Geobacillus stearothermophilus ATCC 12980: one gene and its partner. The protein of the gene in region 2 interacts with the protein of the main gene of each other region in a pairwise test. Links are inferred from orthologs where the notes say so. Each region holds a gene or a part of one and is shown on either strand. Other genes may lie near its edges.

Region 1 (3,170 bases), 1.5 Mb from region 2 along the record:
AATTTTCCTTGCGAGCACAATAATCCAAACTCGGCAACCATCCACCAGTCCGGATCATAAGTAGCGTATGCACAGAGATATCATTCGTAATCGCAACCATCGTCTCCTTTCCCAAAATTAGCCCAACAACGATCGTGAGCTTGGCAGCATCGGTCTAATGCGTTAATTGGTGTTCCACTTCTACACTTAGCTCCAAAGTAATTTTGGTAACAATATTTTTCATTACCAGAACCATAGGAAACTAAGCATCCCTCATACCAGGCTTCGGGTGCGATTTCACCTTCCATTATTTTATCAGTCCCCATTGGTTTTTTAAGCTCTTCTACAAACAAGAAGTAAGAAGCTTCAAAAGGAATTTCAACTTATCTCTAGGAGCCCGGTGATTTACTTAGCAACGAGGTAAAACCTATATTTTCTCAAATTCAGAAACCTTGATAAAACGTGCTTTTGTTTCTCATTCAGCTTCGTCGATTTCTCAAGTATCCTCGTTTTTCACCGGCCTTCTAGAGACAAAGATGTGATTGTTTAAGTATGAGAGTGAAATCATGGGAAATATTTGCAAGAAAATTAAAAAATATAATCAAATCAAAATTGATCTTCTCAAAATAGTTAAGTGTATTGATTGTTGTACGGAAGATGAAAAAGAACTTTACCAGAACAAAGAAGTGACAAGCTTGTTGCCCAAATGATTCGCCGATTTGTTTGAAATCCCTAAGACCCAATATTCAATCACTGTGTATGTAATGGGTGTAATATGGGAAAACGATTGCCTTCTTTTTGTCTCCACCGCCCTTGACGATTCTTTCCCACCTTTGTCGGGTGTTGGTCAAGGGCGACTCCATCCTTGAACATCCCTCCGATACTCAAGGGGATGGTCTATGTGGAGTCTTCATAACGCGCTTTTGACGCGACCCTTTGCTATCCTCGCCCGCCGCAAAAAAAGGCACCTTTCTTGGCAAACAGCCGAAAGGTGCCTGTAATGATTCTGTTATCGGTTATTTTTTCAAATTGTAAAACGAACGAATGCCTTGGTAAATAGCCGTATGGCCGAGTTCATCCTCAATGCGGAGCAGCTGGTTGTATTTCGCGACGCGGTCGGTGCGCGACGGCGCGCCTGTTTTGATTTGGCCGGCGTTGGTGGCGACGGCGATGTCGGCGATCGTGCTGTCTTCCGTTTCGCCGGAGCGGTGCGAGACGACAGCCGTGTAGCCGGCGCGTTTCGCCATTTCGATGGCGTCAAACGTTTCGGTGAGCGTGCCGATTTGGTTCACTTTGATCAAAATCGAGTTGCCGACGCCTTTTTCAATGCCTTCGGCCAGTTTTTTCGTGTTCGTGACGAACAAGTCGTCACCGACAAGCTGCACTTTTTTGCCGAGTCGCTCGGTCAGCAGTTTATGGCCTTCCCAGTCGTTTTCATCGAGCCCGTCTTCGATCGAGATGATCGGATATTTCGATACAAGCTCTTCATACCAAGCGACCATTTCTTCCGACGTTTTCACAACGCCTTCGCCTTCAAGATGATATTTGCCGTCTTCTTTGTTGTACAGCTCGGATGAAGCAACGTCCATGGCGAGCATCACTTGTTCGCCCGGTTTGTAGCCGGCTTTTTCGATCGCTTCGATGATCGTTTGCAGCGCTTCTTCGTTCGATTTCAAGTTCGGGGCGAAGCCGCCTTCATCGCCGACCGCGGTGTTGTAGCCTTTCGATTTCAGCACCGCTTTTAAGCTGTGGAAAATTTCCGCCCCCATGCGCAGCGCTTCGCGGAAGCTTTCCGCCCCGACTGGCATGATCATAAATTCTTGAATGTCGACGTTGTTGTCCGCATGCGCGCCGCCGTTTAAAATGTTCATCATCGGCACCGGCAGCGTTTTGGCGTTAAAGCCGCCTAAGTAGTGGTACAGCGGCAAACCAAGCTCGTCCGCCGCCGCGCGGGCCACGGCAAGCGAAACGCCCAAAATGGCGTTGGCGCCAAGTTTGCTTTTGTTTTCCGTGCCGTCAAGCTCAATCAACGCGCGGTCGATCGCCACTTGGTCGGTCACTTCAAGGCCGATGATTTCCGGCGCGATGATTTCGTTGACGTTTTCGACCGCTTTTAACACCCCTTTGCCGAGGTAGCGGTTTTTGTCGCCGTCGCGCAGTTCGACTGCTTCATATTCCCCAGTCGAGGCGCCGCTTGGCACCAGGGCGCGGCCGAAACCGCCTTCTTCTGTATACACTTCCACTTCTACGGTTGGGTTGCCGCGCGAATCGAGCACTTCGCGAGCGTAGACATCGATAATGGCAGACATGGGAACACACTCCTTTTCGTATCGTTTTCTCAAGATCATCATTATTTGACAATCAACGATTTCCCCGTCATTTCTTTCGGCTGCGGCAAGCCGAGCAAATCGAGCATCGTCGGCGCCAAATCGCCTAAGATGCCGCCGTCTCTAAGCTTGATGCCTTTTTTCGTCACGATGACCGGCACCGGATTCGTCGTATGAGCCGTTTGCGGCTTGCCGTCCGGCGTCAATACTTCATCGGCGTTGCCGTGGTCGGCGGTGATGATGGCGATGCCGCCTTTGGCCAAAATGGCATCGACGACTTTGCCGAGGCATTCGTCCACTGCCTCCACCGCCTTGATCGTCGGTTCGAGCTTGCCCGAATGGCCGACCATATCCGGGTTGGCGTAGTTCAAAATGATCGCATCGTACTTATCGGCTTCAATTTCCTTGAGCAGCGCATCGGTCACTTCATAGGCGCTCATTTCCGGCTTCAAGTCATACGTCGGCACTTTCGGCGAGTTGATCAAAATCCGGTCTTCGCCTGGAAATTTCTCTTCGCGGCCGCCGCTCATAAAAAACGTCACGTGCGGATATTTTTCGGTCTCGGCGATGCGCAGCTGGCGCAGTCCGTGCTGCGACAGCACTTCCCCGATCGTGTTGTCCAAGTTCGTCGGCTTGAACGCCACGTACCCTTTCACCGTTTCGCTGAAATGGGTCAAGCAGACAAAGAACAAATGCTTCGGATGTTTCGGGCCGCGGTCAAACTCGCGGAAATCTTCGTTCGTAAACGTGTTTGAAATTTGGATCGCCCGGTCAGGGCGGAAATTATAGAAGATAATCGCGTCATTGTCTTGAATCGTCGCCACCGGCCGGCCGTCTTCGCGGACGATGACCGACGGCAGGACG
Region 2 (3,095 bases):
TTGAAAGAGAAAGAGCGCGTCTATTGCAATCCCTTCCGTTGTATGATAAATTATAATAGTGTTTTTAGAGGGATGTAAAAGCAAGGAGGGAAAAACGATGGCGAAATGCTTCATTACCGGCAAGAAAAAATCGTTCGGCAACACACGTTCGCACGCCATGAACGCCAGCCGCCGCACGTGGAAAGCCAACTTGCAAAAAGTGCGCATTTTAGTCGACGGCAAACCGAAACGCGTTTGGGTTTCGGCGCGCGCCCTGAAATCCGGAAAAGTAAAACGCGTCTAACCGTTCAACAAAAAAAGCACCAAAAATGGTGCTTTTTTCTTACCCTTTTTTAAACGCGTTCAACACCGCCCGCACAATTCCGCCTAAAAATTTCGGCAGCTTGATCGTATAAAACTTCATCCCGATTCCCTCCTCACACCCGTCATATCACGCACTTCCCGCCATTTCCTTATCCAGTATATTCCGTTGCTGACCAATCGCAACTACGGGCAGCCGGCAAAATCGCTGCTCCTTATCATCATTAATATGCCTTCCGAAAACGAAAAAGTACCGGAAGATTGGATAAGTTCGTTACTAATACATAGTGTGGAACCGCGGGAAATATGACAGTCGGCCAATGGATATTTAAATCCAATAAGCGTGAGCCCCGCCACCGTTTCAGAAATCGGGATGTAAGACACATAGCGGTATCGATCGTCGCGTGTGATCGTATGCACGCCGGGCAGATGGACGGTCAACACATTTTGCCGGTCGACGATTTCAATCGGCCGGCCGGCGTATTTCAGCAACAGCTCGACATTGCCAAACAGATGGTCAAGCCGTCCGCCGGTGGCGCCAAACAGACGGATGTGGCAGGCGTCCTGTTCCACCGCCCAATCAAGGGCGATCTCCATATCTGTTTTGTCTTTTTCTGCCGGCCATATTTCCAAATCCGGAAGCATTTGCTGAAGCTTGGCCACTTCTTCAGCCGGCACGGAATCGAAATCGCCAAACGCCCGCACCGGCTGGAGGCCGGCTTCAAGCAGCGCCGTTGTGCCGCGGTCGACGCCGACCCAATGCACATCCGCGCCGTCATAGCGGCGCAAGCTAGGGAGAAGCTCACGCGGGCCGCCGCCGACAATATGGATCACCATTCCCCTTCCCCCCTTCGCCTTTTTCAATAAGAAAAAGCCTTGTTTCGCCTTGCCTGGCTTTTCCGGCGCTCACCGCCTACCGTTGCAGCGGCTGCCGGATGCAGGAGCCCGTTCTCTACTTGGCGCACGCTTCTCGCAAAGCGCGAATGGCCGCCGCCCGGTCCGCCTCATTGTAAATGGCCGACCCGGCGACGAGCACATTCGCCCCGGCTTCGGCGCAAAGCGGCGCTGTTTTCGCGTTGACGCCGCCGTCCACTTCGATGTCCAGCGCCTTGTTTTGTTCGCCGGCCAAACGGGCGACTTCGCGAATTTTCGGCACGACGGACGGAATGAACGCCTGCCCGCCAAACCCCGGGTTGACTGTCATCAATAGGACAAGATCGACATCGGCGATGACATGGCGGATTGTCTCAACCGGCGTATGCGGATTCAACACGACCCCGGCCTTGACACCTTGCTCTTTAATAAAGTGAATCGTCCGGTGCAAATGCACGCACGCCTCGGCGTGGACGGAGATGATGTCCGCCCCGGCTTTGGCGAACGCCGGAATGTATCGGTCAGGGTCGGCGATCATTAAATGAACGTCAAGCGGCAGCTTCGTCACCGGGCGAATGGCGGCAACGACCGGCGGCCCGATCGTGATATTCGGCACGAACCGTCCGTCCATGACATCGACATGAAGCCAATCGGCTCCGCCTTCTTCCACCGAACGGATTTCCTCGGCCAAACGGGAAAAATCAGCTGACAAAATCGATGGCGCAATTCGAATCATCGTTCAATACCTCGGCTTTCGTTCTTTCATTTCCGCAACAAAACTTAAATAATGGTCGTAGCGGTACGGCGGAATGTCCCCAGCCTCAGCCGCCTCGCGGACCGCACATTTCGGTTCGGCCACATGAAGGCAGCCGCGGAACTTGCACCCTTCTCCGTATTCCCGGAATTCCGGAAAATAGCGCGGCAGCTCGTCAAGTTCAATATCGTCGAACTCGAGGGCGCTAAACCCCGGTGTGTCGGCGACGAGCCCGCCGGCCACCTCCAGCAGCTCGACGTGGCGGGTCGTATGTTTGCCGCGCCCTAAATGGGTGGAAATATCGCCGGTTTTCAGCCGCAAATCCGGGCGAAGCGCATTTAACAGCGATGACTTGCCGACGCCGGACTGTCCGGCAACGACCGAGACGCGGCCGCGCAGGTGCGCCGCCAGCTTATCGAGGCCGTCTTTTGTCACGGTCGACGTCTCAATCACCTCATAGCCAATGCGCCGGTAATCACCTGCATAACGGGCGATCGCGTCTTTCGCCTCGCCATCGAGCAAATCCATTTTGCTAATGACGATAATCGGCGCAATTTCCTTCGATTCGATTAAGACGAGAAAGCGGTCCAACAGCTTGGCGCTAAAGTCCGGGCTTACGGCAGAAAAAACTAAAATCGCCTGCTCGACGTTGGCGATCGGCGGCCGCACCAGTTCATTTTGCCGCTCGCGAATGTCCAAAATGTAGCCTTCCGTCTCACTTGTCGCCGTAAAGACGACGCGGTCGCCGACAAGCGGCGTCACTTTTTGCTTGCGAAACACACCGCGCCCGCGGCACTGAAACACATTCCCTTCCGAGAGCACGTAATAAAATCCGCTCAACGCTTTGATGATTTGCCCTTCTGCCATAGCCTCACTCCTTTTTTCCGCCGTGTTCTGGATATGGAATCGATCCTTCGTCTTTGACAACATTGTTGACAATAACGCGATAATACGCCGTCTCCCCGTATGGAATTTCAAACTCTACGATCTCCGTGGCCGGCCCTGTCAGCCGGTACGTTTTATATGGCGTTGTCATGTTATGGTTCGCATCTTGAATGTAAAGCTGGGCTTCCACCACCTGTCCGTTTTCCGCCGGCTCGTATGGGATGACGATTTCTTTGATGACCGTTTTGGATGGCTTCGGCTCCGGGCCGCGGGAAATGACGAC

What was found.
Region 1: the proteins of rpe (region 2) and eno interact in binary tests that used the Escherichia coli proteins (3 or more experiments, as listed by UniProt). The link is inferred for Geobacillus stearothermophilus ATCC 12980 from one-to-one orthologs.

The regions. Positions count from the first base shown.
Region 1 is NZ_CP128494.1:2,455,087-2,458,256, forward strand. Bases 143-2,987 are described here. They hold eno (phosphopyruvate hydratase), read right to left. Parts: upstream 2,289-2,987; coding sequence 996-2,288; downstream 143-995. Other genes in these bases: gpmI (2,3-bisphosphoglycerate-independent phosphoglycerate mutase), read right to left, coding at 2,330-2,987. Also shown: more of gpmI, read right to left, coding at 2,988-3,170. UniProt on the Escherichia coli protein: Catalyzes the reversible conversion of 2-phosphoglycerate (2-PG) into phosphoenolpyruvate (PEP). It is essential for the degradation of carbohydrates via glycolysis.
Region 2 is NZ_CP128494.1:978,852-981,946, reverse strand. The notes cover bases 82-2,851. They hold rpe (ribulose-phosphate 3-epimerase), read right to left. Parts: upstream 1,910-2,851; coding sequence 1,253-1,909; downstream 82-1,252. Other genes in these bases: pknB (Stk1 family PASTA domain-containing Ser/Thr kinase), read right to left, coding at 2,799-2,851; rsgA (ribosome small subunit-dependent GTPase A), read right to left, coding at 1,913-2,794; QSJ10_RS05290 (thiamine diphosphokinase), read right to left, coding at 487-1,137; spoVM (stage V sporulation protein SpoVM), read right to left, coding at 323-403; rpmB (50S ribosomal protein L28), read left to right, coding at 98-283. In the rest of the region: more of pknB, read right to left, coding at 2,852-3,095. UniProt on the Escherichia coli protein: Catalyzes the reversible epimerization of D-ribulose 5-phosphate to D-xylulose 5-phosphate.